DNA from 4 places in the Paenibacillus sp. EB106-05-06-XG162 genome. Region 1 is predicted to be linked to each of the others. Evidence: riboswitches for the same ligand, from Rfam matches in the RefSeq annotation. Region 1 holds a riboswitch; each other region holds the start of a gene.
The links. A riboswitch is a leader RNA that binds a small molecule or an ion and turns the genes downstream of it on or off. The one in region 1 is predicted to bind cyclic di-AMP.
Positions count from the first base shown of each region.

Region 2: linked by a shared signal. The riboswitch ahead of AC3WU2_RS18625 (C40 family peptidase) and the one ahead of AC3WU2_RS15425 (APC family permease) in region 1 are both predicted to bind cyclic di-AMP.
Region 3: linked by a shared signal. The riboswitch ahead of AC3WU2_RS27855 (C40 family peptidase) and the one ahead of AC3WU2_RS15425 (APC family permease) in region 1 are both predicted to bind cyclic di-AMP.
Region 4: linked by a shared signal. The riboswitch ahead of AC3WU2_RS28680 (resuscitation-promoting factor) and the one ahead of AC3WU2_RS15425 (APC family permease) in region 1 are both predicted to bind cyclic di-AMP.

Region 1 is NZ_JBYTDT010000006.1:150,740-154,301, forward strand. It holds gene AC3WU2_RS15415 (RrF2 family transcriptional regulator) at 1-254, shown strand, start outside; gene AC3WU2_RS15420 (NAD(P)/FAD-dependent oxidoreductase) at 332-1,234, shown strand; cyclic di-AMP (ydaO/yuaA leader) riboswitch at 1,420-1,578, shown strand; gene AC3WU2_RS15425 (APC family permease) at 1,767-3,562, shown strand, end outside.
Region 2 is NZ_JBYTDT010000009.1:526-4,087, forward strand. It holds gene AC3WU2_RS18620 (AraC family transcriptional regulator) at 1-699, shown strand, start outside; cyclic di-AMP (ydaO/yuaA leader) riboswitch at 1,106-1,238, shown strand; gene AC3WU2_RS18625 (C40 family peptidase) at 1,243-1,710, shown strand; gene AC3WU2_RS18630 (hypothetical protein) at 1,987-2,511, shown strand; partial or broken gene AC3WU2_RS18635 (ABC transporter permease) at 2,979-3,281, shown strand; gene AC3WU2_RS18640 (hypothetical protein) at 3,549-3,562, shown strand, end outside.
Region 3 is NZ_JBYTDT010000022.1:26,306-29,867, reverse strand. It holds gene gdhA (NADP-specific glutamate dehydrogenase) at 1-118, opposite strand, end outside; gene AC3WU2_RS27860 (diaminopimelate dehydrogenase) at 372-1,349, opposite strand; gene AC3WU2_RS27855 (C40 family peptidase) at 1,497-1,997, opposite strand; cyclic di-AMP (ydaO/yuaA leader) riboswitch at 2,003-2,139, opposite strand; gene AC3WU2_RS27850 (carbamoyl transferase) at 2,472-3,275, opposite strand; gene AC3WU2_RS27845 (M1 family metallopeptidase) at 3,288-3,562, opposite strand, start outside.
Region 4 is NZ_JBYTDT010000024.1:54,006-57,567, reverse strand. It holds gene AC3WU2_RS28685 (TatD family hydrolase) at 33-800, shown strand; cyclic di-AMP (ydaO/yuaA leader) riboswitch at 982-1,168, shown strand; gene AC3WU2_RS28680 (resuscitation-promoting factor) at 1,437-2,561, shown strand; gene rnmV (ribonuclease M5) at 2,706-3,251, shown strand; gene rsmA (16S rRNA (adenine(1518)-N(6)/adenine(1519)-N(6))-dimethyltransferase RsmA) at 3,257-3,562, shown strand, end outside.

The sequences.
Region 1 (3,562 bases):
TAAAGGCCGGGTTAATTGAATCGGCTTCAGGGGCTAGCGGAGGCTATCGACTGAAAGCAAAGAAAGAAGAAATCTCGTTCTTGGACGTCATTCATGCGATTGAAGGTACGGCATCTTTGTTCCATTGCGGCCTTCATGATGATACGGAATGTGCGATTCAAAGCGTGATGATATCTGCCGAAGAAGCGATGGAGCAGCAGCTTCGCAGCAAAAAAATCTTCGATCTTGCCCAAGAAATAACGTTGTCTAAGTAAGGCATCGTTATTTTTTGGCTTCAATTGTAGATATAATATGTCTTTGATATCTTTTAAATTTCGGAGGGATGATTCTTATGATGTACGATTGTGCTATTGTTGGCGGAGGTCCAGCAGGGTTAAATGCAGCGTTAGTACTGGGAAGAGCTAGGCGGAGTGTAGCGGTAATAGATAATAATCAGCCAAGGAATCGCGTTACACATGCATCTCATGGGTTTATTACGAGAGATAACGTCACACCTGCCGAGTTCAGGCGTATTGCCTACGAAGAGGTACTCCGTTATCCATCCGTACGGCATTGGCAAGTTGACGTAACCCATATATCCAAGACAGAGCAGGGGTTCGAAATCAGTACCCAGTCGGATGAAATCATCCAAGCAAGAAAGGTTATTTTGGCTACAGGGTTGAGGGAAGTCTTCCCTGACATTGAAGGTCTGCACGACTTTTATGGAACAAGTTTATTTAATTGCCCTTATTGTGACGGATGGGAGCTTCGGGATCAGCCACTGGTCATTGTGTCAGAAGAAGCTGGAATATTTCATACGGCTAAAATTCTGTATAACTGGAGTCAGGATTTAGTTGTCTGTACGAATGGACTTGAAATCTTAACGAAGGAGCAACAAGATATCCTCTCATCCAAAGGAATTCGCATCATGAATAAACCAATCAAAGCTTTTACAGGTAAGAATCGAATGTTGGAAGAAGTTCATTTTACTGATGGCACTTGGATCAAGCGGAGCGGAGGATTTATTACCCCTACCTTCGTACCTAAAGCTGTGTTTGGTGAACAGCTTGGCTATGAGACGACAGCATACGGGGGTATTGTGACCGATCCAGCAGGTAGGAGCTCTGTTGCAGGTCTATACGCAGCAGGAGACGCGGCTTATGTAAGACCTTCTCAAGTTATCTATGCTGCAGCTGCAGGGAGCAAAGTTGCCATGACTGTCAAGGCTGACCTGACAGATGAGGATTTTTTATAAAAAATAAAGAATTACGGCGTGTGAAATAGATAATGAAAGAGCAAGATACAAGTAAACGTTTTCTTGGTATTAAAATCGCCCATTTTTTTATTTGCAGCCATCTTTTTCGCGTTTTACAAGGATATCAATATGGCGTAATATTCAATGTTGGAAATGAACATTACAAGATAAATCATTACAATAAATTCTTATATTCGCTGAGTTTTCCGTTAGGGAAAACGGGGGAACCAACGTGATGGATATAAATGTATCATCACATGGGGTGAATCTGCAGTTATGCAGTAGGGTGACTCTCGCCATCCGAATCCGACAGCTAACCTCGTAAGCGTTGATCGAGAGAGAGGATATGAATACTGTGATCGTGTCAATATGACCACAGAGGTTCACACCTCTGTGGTTTTTTATTGTCAAAATGCGTAAATGACGGCTTGGAGGTTGGTCTTTGACATGGATAAAACATTGCGATACAAGGCATTATAGCCACATATTCAGATTACAAGTTGTATTAACCAAAAGGGGAGCAATACTTACGATGTTATCCATTTTAAAACGAGTATTAATTGGAAGACCACTCAAATCAACGGAATTGGGCGAACAAAAAATCAATAAAACGAAAGCATTAGCTATTCTGTCTTCAGATGCTTTATCCTCTGTCGCATACGGTCCAGAGCAGATTTTAATTGTTCTGATCACCATTAGCTCAGCTGCATTTTGGTATTCGATCCCCATTGGAATAGATGTCTTAATTCTATTAACCGCTCTAATTTTATCCTATCGTCAAATTATTTTTGCATATCCGCACGGTGGTGGGGCTTATGTCGTATCCAAGGAAAACCTTGGCATGTACCCTGGGTTGGTCGCGGGCGGTTCTCTATTAGTTGACTATATTCTTACGGTTGCCGTAAGTGTATCTGCTGGTACAGATGCCATTACGTCCGCATTTCCAAGTCTGCATGAACATAACGTAGGGATTGCCATTCTATTTGTTGTGTTTATTACGATCTTAAATTTAAGGGGCGTAACGGAGTCAGCTTCTATCTTGGCTTATCCAGTGTATTTGTTCGTACTTGCTTTATTCATTTTATCGGGCGTGGGCATTTATAATATCCTGACAGGTCAAGTATCCCCTGATCTGCATGCCCCAATCGGGACACCGGTCGCAGGAATCAGTTTGTTCCTGCTCTTAAAAGCATTTGCATCAGGAAGTTCAGCTTTAACAGGCGTGGAGGCGATCTCGAACGCGATACCGAACTTCAAGGATCCTGCACCGAATAACGCAGCGAAGACGTTAATTGCAATGGGATCATTACTCGCGCTCTTATTTTCAGGGATCATCTTCTTAGCGTACTATTATGGAATTTCTCCTAAAGCAGAGGTTACGGTTGTATCACAGATCGCTGAGCAGACCTTCGGAAGGAACTTTATGTATTTCTTCATCCAAGGAACGACGGCATTAATCTTGATCCTTGCGGCGAATACAGGGTATTCTGCCTTCCCATTGCTAGCGGTTAATCTAGCCAAAGATAAATTCATCCCAAGAATGTTCACCATGCGTGGAGACCGATTGGGATATTCGAACGGTATTATTTTCTTAGCGGTCATGTCCATTATCTTAATTGTTGCATTCAAAGGGAAGACGGAACATCTCATTCCACTCTATGCCGTCGGAGTATTTATTCCATTTACACTGTCTCAGACCGGGATGTTGCTGAAGTGGATCCGTGAGAAGCCGAAAGGCTGGGTTACCAAGTTTATTATTAACACGACCGGCGCTACGATTAGCTTGATCGTCACACTCGTGTTCTTCGTCACCAAATTTACACAGGTGTGGTCCGTATTAATCTTCTTGCCGATAATTATTGCTATATTTCATCAAATTCGGAAGCACTACGATGCGGTGGGCGAGCAGCTTCGCATTACAGATTGTGAGCCTGCCCCACCGATTGAGGGAAATGTCATTATTCTTCCAGTCGCAGGGATTACACATGCGGTTGAGAACTCGCTGAATTACGCGAAGTCATTGTCACCTCACCAGATCATTGCGGTACACGTTCCTTTCGAACGAGAAGATGAATTGATTTTCGAGGAAAAGTGGAACAAATGGCAGCCTGACGTGAGACTTGTGACCTTGCATTCACCGTATCGAAATATCATTAATCCATTAACGAAATTTATTGATACCGTTCAGCGTAAAGCCGGCGAATCCAACTATCAGGTGACGGTCATTATCCCACAGTTTATTCCGAAGAAAGGCTGGCATAATATCTTGCATAACCAGTCGAGCTTGATGATTCGTGCACACTTGCTGTTCCGTCGAAATGTGATAAT
Region 2 (3,562 bases), on a different contig from region 1:
GCTTTTGATTTGCAAAATAGTAGGCTCAGGGTGATCGACATCGCAGTAAAATACGGATACAGTTCACCCGATGCGTTTACACGTGCATTTATAAGCTTACATGGAACAACCCCAACCGAAGCAAGAACTAACAACCGTTCACTAAAAGCATATCCTCCAATGACCTTTCGATTATCTATAGGAGGTAGTGAGCCAATGAAGTATAGGATTGAGTATAAGGATTCGTTTCAACTGGTTGGGATCACGAATCGTGTTACAGCAGTAGATGTTGGGGAGCATCCAGGTGTAGAACAGGTTTGGAAATCAACAGAGATTGAGACGTATGCCGAACTAAAATCTCTTAACAATCAAGAGCCTTACGGAATTCTACATGTGAGTTTTGGAGAAGGTGTACGTGAGAAGCGAGATTATGATTATTACTTGGCCGTGGCAACTACGAACCCTTGCCCCGAAACCTTCTCACAATTCATTGTGCCAGCTAAGACATGGGTAGTATTTGAAATGAAAGTTCCTTGGGAAAAAGAAAAATGGCATCGCATCTATGGGGAATGGTTTCCTTCCTCAGGATATGAGCAAGTTGAAGGACCTATGATACAGGTTGGTCCTGAAATCCAAATTGGCGTTGAAAAACAGGTGTTTACTGAAGAATTGGATGTCGAATTATGGATTCCCGTTACTAAGGTTCAGCATAATAGATAATTGTACAGACTGCCGATATTGAACGGCAGTCTTGCTGTGTTTTAAGAAAGGTTCATTGAAGTAACGGGCAGTTTAATGAAAAGATATTGAGTTAATTTAAAAGCTATTAAGCTAGCAGTACACTATACCGCAATAAGCATTTGGGAATAAGGTTAATTATTACATTTTTGTATCTTTTATTGGTGCATATCGGTATTCGTCTAGACAGGAAAGATAAAGAGGATAGACCCCACGAATAGGAGTTGATTTGCTTTTGAGAGGCTATTTTCTTGATGAAAGGCTCATAAATAGTGCATTGTATTATATGGTAGTGCAGAGAATATATAGATAAAAATTTAAAATATTGAATTTGTGAAAAGGTTGACATCGATTACTCGGTATATTAAAGTATAAATAGTTACAAAATATTAACCAATTGCCGAATTTCGTTTTTGAAAACGGGGGAACCATCCCGGGTGAATTATTCTTGTAAGCAAGAGAATATAGGGAACCTTTAACCGAACCCTCAGCTAACTCCGTAGGCATCGAAGGGAGAACAAGGTTCTGAAGAAACTCATCTTATCTTTATTAGGAGCTGCAGTCGTATTCACTGCCGCTGCACCAAGTACATTTGCAAGTGAGGTTAAGCTAGAAAGTGAAGTGAATCACGTACTAGGGACACCATATTTATGGGGTGGTACCACTGTTGCAGGGTTTGATTGTACCGGATTTATCTTGTATGTATTAAAAAAATTTGATGTGACTGACCTACCGCGCACATCCCAGTCACAGGCTAAAGTAGGGACACCGATAGCTAAAAAGAACCTACGAACGGGAGATTTAGTGTTTTTTAATACCTTAGGTACGGGTATCTCCCATGCAGGAATTTACATAGGTGACAATCAATTCGCTCACTCCTCTAGCAGTAAGGGAGTAAGAATAAGCAAGTTGACGGATACGTACTACCAAGATCGTTATGTTACAGCTCGGCGTGTAGTAGATGAAAAGAGTTATCATGAAATGGTGAATTAGTGTTTGCATGAAAAAGGATAAGCCTGATCTATACCCCATAGAGTAGACACCTAAAAAAGGTCTACTCTATGGGGTACTTTTCTATATACTTAAGGAAATAAAAATTCGGCAGTAGCGGCTTTGGATGAATTCGAGAGGGAATGGGGCAATAAATATGCCTATACCTCATAATACGATTGGGCAGGATAGTTTAAAACATTTTCAAATGAGATGATGTAACTAATACGGTAAAATCACGTCTATATATAGGTGATTTTATGTTAAAAGGAGCTTGGGATGCGTCGAAAAAAAACATTTATTATACCTGTTACGGGATTTTTAGCTTTACTGGTAGTGTTCATTTATTTAACTCCATTTGTAGGAAACCTAGTAGCAAATACAAGGTTTGAAGGATACGCTAGGAACGTTGGTATTAGAATAATTAAAAAATCCCCACCTCTTCCCAGTGTTGCTTCGGGGCAAACTCAAATTCCAGTTATCCAGAGTAGTTATTGTTGGGGCAATTTAGGATGTGCAGATTATGCAGGAGGAAATACAATGTTAAGAGGCATTACACCTACTGCTATAACTCCTGAAGGAGACATTACAGTTTCTTTTGCTTATAAACCAGCACCTAATGGGTTGAACATTCAGCAATTTGTCGATGATAAAACAATACCAATTCCTTTGAAAAATGGATCTTTTAATGCTCCAAAAGAACAAGGTACTTATTACTACGGGATTTCAGCGTTCTGGACAACCGATGATGGTGAATTTTCGAAAGGTGATACATCAGCAGTTTTTGTTATTGAAGTTAGATGATTGAACTTACGGGCAGATTTATTCAGTTCAGAAATAAACAATAAATGGTACAATCAACTGAATGTGGGTTATGATAATGTGAGGTGAGATGAGGTGAAAAGAGTATGTTTGTACTTGCTCATACTAGTGACGATGGCTGGATGTAACTCAACATCAAAATCAAACACAACGTCATATTTGATGATTATTAATAAGGACATAACAGGAAAGGAATACTGGATAACCGCTACTGACCCCTTCGCTAAATCAAAACAACAATTTAAAATAACAATTGATGATGAGAATACTTGGAATCTTATTGAAGAAAATCATGAGTATCTGGCGAGTTACGAATACACATCCTTAGAAAAAACGGTGAACCTGTTAAGTATAAAACATCCTTCGAAGCCAAAGTAAGGTTTTGTCGTGATATTTCGCTAACGGGACACGATAGTTGAATCATGATATAGAGGCAGCTGGTCAAACGATTAACATGTGTCGCAGCCATTGCCGGACTGTCCGCAAAAACGGTCGATACCGCGAGCGCCTTTGCCTACCCGATTATCTTCCTGCCATTTATCAGCTCGGCGTTTGTGCCAACCGAGTCGATGCCGACCGTCGTTCGCGTCTTTGCCGAAAACCAACCGGTGACCTCGATCGTGGAAGCCATCCGCGCATTGCTGTCAGGGCAGCCGGTGGGTAACGATATATGGATCGCGATCGCGTGGTGTGTTGGAATTATGCTCCTGGCTTATATCTTTGCAATGAGAGCGTATAAAAAGCGAGTATAAAAAAAGACATTCTAGCTCTTGCTTGCGGGGGAACATTAATTCAATAGTATTTTGGAGGCAGCCGGCATTTTGTGTTGGATGCCTTTCTTAGTTAATGGGCAGATTACGTTAACTAAAAAATAAAACCGGTACAATCGTTCTATGTCCTTACAACCAATGGGGGACATCCATTTCCATTTGCCATTTACTCGGATGTTAACGCAACTATATTTTCAATTATCCGTCTGTAACCATGATCATACCGACGAATTGTGGGGTGTCAGATAAATGAAAAAAGTGTT
Region 3 (3,562 bases), on a different contig from region 1:
TTTCTTTTACCGCTTGGTGGAACTCGCTCTCGTATGGGTTGCGTTTGATTACCAATTCATAAACCGATTGTACATATTCTTTTGCTGCCGTTTGATTTTGTTCTGGGATGGCCGTGATCACTGTTCAAACACTCCTTTATTAAAATTTTGCTTTACACTTTGTGTACGATGATTTGCATTTTATACTATACAAAATGACGTCATTTCTCCAATAGAAATTATTTTACAAAGCGATTAAATAGCGCTATCGCACTAAAGCGATAAACGGTAAAAACGTTTACATTGCTATTACATAAACCATGTAATCGCTTCCGCAAAAAACAAAAAACCTGATCATCGTTAAGATGACCAGGTTTGCGCAAATATATCTACTATAGCAATTCGCGGCGAAGCTCTTCAGCCGATTTCGGAGACAAATATCCAAGTGGAATATCGAATACTGTTTTCGCGCCAGTTGCACCCTCTTGGCTAAGGCGATGAGCCGCTCTAGCGTAAGCTACAAGTACGCTTGCCGTGAACTCAGGGTTGCTCTCAAGCTTGAGTCCAAACTCAATAATTTGCTTCGTATTCTCACCAGTTACACCACTGCGAATAACGAATCCGCCATGCGGCATGCCCTGGTGCTCAGCCTGAAGCTGCTCCTCGGAGATGAATGTTACCGTTGTGTCATAATCAGAGAAATAGTTCGGCATATTCACGATCGTCTCGCGAATTTGATCTTGGTTCGCGCCTTCTTCAGCGACAACATAGCACTCACGCAAATGCTTCTCACGTGTAGCAAGCTCAGGCGTTTCACCTGAACGAATGCGGTCGATCACTTCTTGAACAGGTACGGTGTATTGTACGCCAGCTTTTACGCCTGGTACGCGACGAATCGCATCCGAGTGGCCTTGGCTAACGCCTTTGCCCCAGAACGTGTAATCTTTGCCTTCTGGAAGGATAGACTCAGCAAGAAGTCGATTAAGGGAGAATAATCCCGGATCCCAGCCTGTCGAAATAACGCTGAGGTTGCCGCCTTCTTTCGCAGCTGCATCCACCGTGTTGAAAAATTCGGGAATTTTCGCATGCGTGTCGAAGCTGTCGATTGTGTTGAACATTCTGGCGATGACAGGTGTCTGTTCTGGAAGATCCGTCGCCGAACCTCCGCACAGAATCATCACGTCAATGATGCCTTTATATTGCTCTGTAGCGGAAATGTGCTCGAATTTGATACCTTCTGTTGCGATTTGATCTGGCTGTCTGCGAGTGAATACCGCTACGAGCTCCAAGTCTTGGTTCTGACGAATGGCTTTCTCCACGCCTTTCCCCAAGTTACCGTAACCAACAATACCTACTTTAATCTTTTGCATTGATAAAGTCCTCCTCTAGGGTATTCCAATAATCTGCTTGTCCACCCTTTAAAGTATATAGATATATTACATTAAATGTAAACTATAAATCTAAAAAAGAAACCCACGAATGTTGTCCAATGGATGGACTTCGCGGGCTACTTCTTATTATTCTACATCATCGTGATCTTGATTTCCGTCATTGTCATTGGTGTCATCAAAAATGTCCGAATTCGTCACTCTTGTTGCACCAACATAACGTTTCACATAATACGAATCGCTTAAGCTAGAAATTGTAATCCCTTTTTTGCTGGATGCATGTGCAAATTTGTTCTCGCCTACGTAGATGCCGACATGCGAGATGCCTTTACCGTTTGTATTGAAGAATACGAGATCTCCGGTTTGAAGATCAGATTTTGCAACTTTCGTCCCCATCTTGTACTGGGATCCTGATTGGTGTGGAAGTTTGACGTCGAATTGCTTGAAGATATACATCGTAAATCCAGAGCAATCAAATCCACTTGTCGATGTGCCACCGCTCTGATAGCGAGTACCAAGAACATCCTTAACTTCTTTGTCAAGTTTGGAATCAGCAGCGAAAGCGCTACCAACTGAGACTGCCATCGTTAATGCAAGTGTGACGATCATAGAGCTGAATAACTTTTTCAAAAGGGTAAAACTCCTTCCAACGCCTACGAGGTTAGCTAAGGGTTCGGTTGAAGGCTCCCTATGATCCCTTACTTGCAAGATCAATTCACCCAAAGATGGTTCCCCCGTTTCCTGGTGCGCAGGAACTCGGCTTCAATGATTTGGTGCACCGGATACAAATAACAATAATGACAAAATTGATTACAAACTTATTACAAAATCTTAACTAATTGTTATTCTACCAGACGGTCTGCGCTTTGACAAACCCTTTTTACGTTTTTATCCCATTTTTTTGCGAAAAACAGCGAATAACCCGAGCTTCGCTAGGCGAAATTCGGGTTTATTCGTTACTTCCCTATGATATTTGGACGAGTATCGGCATTCTGAGAGCTTCCAGGGCGGGCGCTCGCTTAGATTTATTTTATTTCTTTTTCGGGGCCCCTGCAAAGTACCTGAACCAGCTTCGAAGCAATAGCATCACTTTGTCGGGTTGAATTAGCATTTGCTCTGCCACAATTTATATTGTGCTGCAATACCCCATACCTTGACGATGGAGCGGACGAGATGATAGGTCTGATGAAGAATAATGGCAAGGAGTCCTGTCCAGATCCATGCGGCCGCTGTGAAAATTCCGCTTATCAATAACAGCAGTGCAAGTAATAGAAGGGTGATCCCCAGGATCATCGGCAGATTTTTGAGGGAGAGGAGCAGCCCTTGGAATACCCCGGCCTTGCTCACCTGTCCAAATTGCATAAATAAGAACAACTGGTGAATGATCCAAGCGAATACAATCCATCCGAAGATGATCGGGAGGAAGGATATCCCCAGGTGCTCTAGATCGTAGAGCTTCCATTCCTGATAGAAGTATGGAACTACCCAGTATGCAGGAGCAAGGATCAGCAGGTTCTCCAGCCAATAGAATAAGCAGACCGGCTTCCAAGCGTATTTAATGCCTTTGAAGAACAGGAGTCCTTTATCGTCTTGGTGATGAATAGAATAGTAGAGTCCTGCGTTGATGAATGGGGTAATTAACATGCGAATCAAGAACAGCCCTGCGAGCATCCAGAGGTAATAATCGAGGATGTCCGTCTTCATAAGTTGGAACTGACTCTCAATCAGGAACATCTGCATACTCGTCTCGGTGGGGTGGGGATCCGGGTAGTGTTCCAGAATAGGAACCACGATGGCGTCGATAAATCGATAGAGGAAGAAGCCCCAGATCAGCTGGTACAAGAATAGAATAATGACGATATAAAAATGATGTTTGACGATGCTAAAGCTTTCTTTAATATAATTCATTCCGGGTTCACCTCACCATCCGAGTGCGTTCAAGATACTCTCGATCAGTTTCGCTGTGCTGAAATTGATTCGTGTTTTGACGGCCTCATCAATTTGGGCCTTCATATAGTTATTGATGCGTTTATTCTCGAGCACCATGGTGTCTTGCGGGTCAATCATGACCCAGTCCAGCGGTGTCTTATGGGTGAGTGTATATTGAATCGTTGCTGATGCGCCGTCCCAAGTTCGCTTGACGGAAGTGCCGTCTTTGAACATGAATACGACAGGAACCTGCGGATAATCACCGC
Region 4 (3,562 bases), on a different contig from region 1:
AAATTAAGACATTAGAAGGGGATTATGGACTGATGTTATTCGACACACATACGCATTTAGACGCTGAACAATTCGACGAAGATCGGGAGGAAGTCATTGCAAGAGCGCTGGAACAAGGCGTTACGCAGATGGTCAATATCGGGTTTAACCGTGAGACGATCCCGACGACCATGAAATTGGCGGAAAGCTATGATTTTATCTATGCTGCTGTAGGCTGGCACCCGCAAGACGCGATTACGATGCAGCCTGGTGACCTCGAGTGGATTGAAAAGTTATGTGCACATGAGAAGGTTGTTGCGATTGGTGAGATCGGACTGGACTACTACTGGGATACCTCACCAAAGGATGTGCAGCATCGCGTATTCCGTGAACAAATTCGGTTAGCAAAGCGTCTTAATATGCCGATCGTTATTCATAATCGGGATGCGCACGAGGATGTCGTTCGCATTTTGCGCGAAGAGCATGCTGAGGAATGTGGAGGCGTAATGCACTGCTTCTCCGGCAGCTGGGAAATTGCCAAGCAATGCCTAGATTTGGGATTCTATATTTCATTTGGCGGCCCCCTTACATTCAAGAATGCAAGGGTTCCCAAAGAGGTCCTCGCGAACGTTCCGAATGACCGATTTTTGATCGAAACGGACTCGCCATATTTGACGCCGCACCCCTATCGCGGGAAGCGAAATGAGACAGGTTATGTACGTCTTGTTGCGGAGGCGGCAGCGGAAATAAAAGGGCTAAATTTGGAAGAAGTTGCTAAAATTACGATGAAAAATGCCCAAGCCTGTTTCCGGTTAGGATGAAAAACGGTGAAAAACGCATGAAAAACTTAATAAACGGGTGAAATAGGTAGTTTTCATCTCAAAAATCGAAGAATATTACAAAATTTTAACCATTAATATCTAAAAATGAGTTTGATGCCTTCTTTACAAGCATGGAGCATTCAGAGTATGATTCAAATCAGAGTTTGAATATTGTTCCATCCATTTTGTATCGCTGAGTCTCCAAATTGGAGAGCGGGGGAACCGATATGGACCTTCTCAGGAGGGTTCGTAATTGATTTCTTAATGGGGTGAATAGAGGGCTTCTCGCCATGAGCGGGATAGCAATCTTAGGGCGACTCTCACGTCCGAATCCGACAGCTAACCTCGTAAGCGTGCAGGGAGAGGTACCCTCGTGCGGCCATCAACTATTGTTTCCAACAGGAAGCCACGAAAGAGACCCTCTTTACGCTAGGCTTCTTTTCTTTTGAATAAAGTTGAGTAGGACGTCATACTGTTACAGAACAGGAGGTGGGGGGACGTACCTAACAGAGGATGGTGTACAGCTGTCACATGCAGGTTGATGCGGCCGTTGTGCAAAAATACAGTATATAGTCTTCGTCAATTTATGATCATGCGTAACACCTGACGGCGGGACTATGAAGGAGGTCTGAAGACGTGGGCGTTTTCCAAACTAAGGAATCCCATGGTACACGATCATCCAGCATGTCTTTCGCATTGCGATGGATGCATGAAAACGTGCGTTTGATATCACTCGTGGCTCTACTGTCACTCGCGATGACTTTCATGTTAATGGTGGTGCTGAATGTTTACGCCAAGAAGGATATTTCTCTGGTCGTAGACGGACAACATATCCAGGTCGAAACGACTAACACAGTATTACAGCACCTACTGGATGAACAAGCTATACAAGTCGGCGCATACGACAAGCTGTCGATGCCGCTCCAATCGGAGCTCAAGGATGGTGACAGCGTTGAAATTACGCGTGCGGTTCCCGTTCTTGTCACAGCAGATGGTCAGACAAAAAACTTGTTTACGACCGAAAAAACAGTCAAAGAAGTACTCGCAGCTGCGAATATAACATTATCTGAAGACGATAAAATTACACCTGCGCTGAATACACCGATTTCGAACAAACTGGAGATTAAGATTACACGCGTCAGTACGAAGTTGGTAAACCGCGAAGTATCGATTCCTTTTGAATTCGTCAAAAAGCCCGATGCAACGCTCCTGCAAGGCAAACAGAAGCTAATCCAAGACGGAAAGTCTGGACTTGTTGTTCAGAAGATTGAGAAGGTCTTCGAAGATGGTAAGTTGGTTTCGATCAAAATGGTTGATAAGGCCTATAAATCCAAGGCAACACACAAGATCGTTGCTTATGGTACAAAGAAACCTGAGGCTAAAGTCCGAACTTTGTCTGCTGGCGGACCAGGGGTTGCGAAAATTCATAGCCTTGGTAAAGAAGTGAAATATGCAAAAGTGCTGAAAAATGTAACGTTAACCGCCTATTCTTCGGAAGAAGATGGCATTGGAACGCGGACGGCTTCAGGCGCGACCGTAACCGAAGGGCGCACAATCGCTGTAGATAAGGACGTCATTCCGATTGGCTGGTGGGTATACATCGAAGGAGTCGGATTAAGACGAGCGGAAGATACAGGTGGCGCTATTAAGGGCAATAAGATCGACGTGTATATTCAATCCCTAAAAACAGCGAATAAATTCGGCCGTAAGAAGGGGCATACCGTCTATGTGATTGGACCGGTCAAACCGTCGGCGAGCTAATGAGGGTCGTAATTCTAGGCCATGCTTCATTTGCCAATCGTGTATTAATCATATAGTATTATCCATAACAATATGCCATGATAAGAAGAGGGAAACCTCTTCTTTTTGTATTTTGCGGAAGAAAAGAAAGGAAGCGGATTGTACATGATTAAGGAAGTCATCGTGGTCGAAGGGAAAGACGATACCACGGCCATTCGGCGGGCTGTAGAGGCCGATACGATCGAGACTGGGGGGTCTGCCATTAACAATGCGATATTAAAGCGTATTGCGCTGGCTCAGGAGCGTCGAGGCGTGATCATTCTGACGGATCCGGATCATGCCGGGGAACGTATTCGCAAGATTATATCGAATCGTATCCCGGGCTGCAAGCACGCTTTCTTGAAGGAAGCGGATGCCACCTACAAAGGGGACATCGGTGTAGAGAATGCATCGCCTGAAGCGATCCGGTATGCACTGGATCATCTGCGAACGGAATATGAGAAGAATGAACAGCTCATCGATTGGAGTGATCTGATGGATGCAGGACTAATTACCCATCCGAATGCAGCGAGTCGTAGAAGGGCGATGGGAGATATACTTGGGATTGGCATGTGCAACGGAAAGCAGTTCTATAAACGCTGCGGCATGTTCCAGATTAGCCGAGAAGAGTTCTTGGCCGCGTTAGAGCAAATTGAAAATGAAGGGCTGTAGAAATAATGAAAGAAATCAATTCAGCTGGGGCACGCATCGATATTGCGACGCCGAAGCGGACGAAAGATATTATTGGAAAACATGGATTTTCATTTAAGAAAAGTCTAGGTCAGAATTTTCTGATTGATATGAATATATTGAACAAAATTGTAGATGCTGCAGAACTTGATGAGACCATGGGGGCTCTTGAGATTGGACCTGGGATCGGAGCGCTGACAGAACGTCTTGCGCAGACGGCAGCGGAAGTGACAGCAGTAGAGATCGATACACGGTTGATTCCGATTCTGGAAGAGGTGCTTGCACCTTATCCG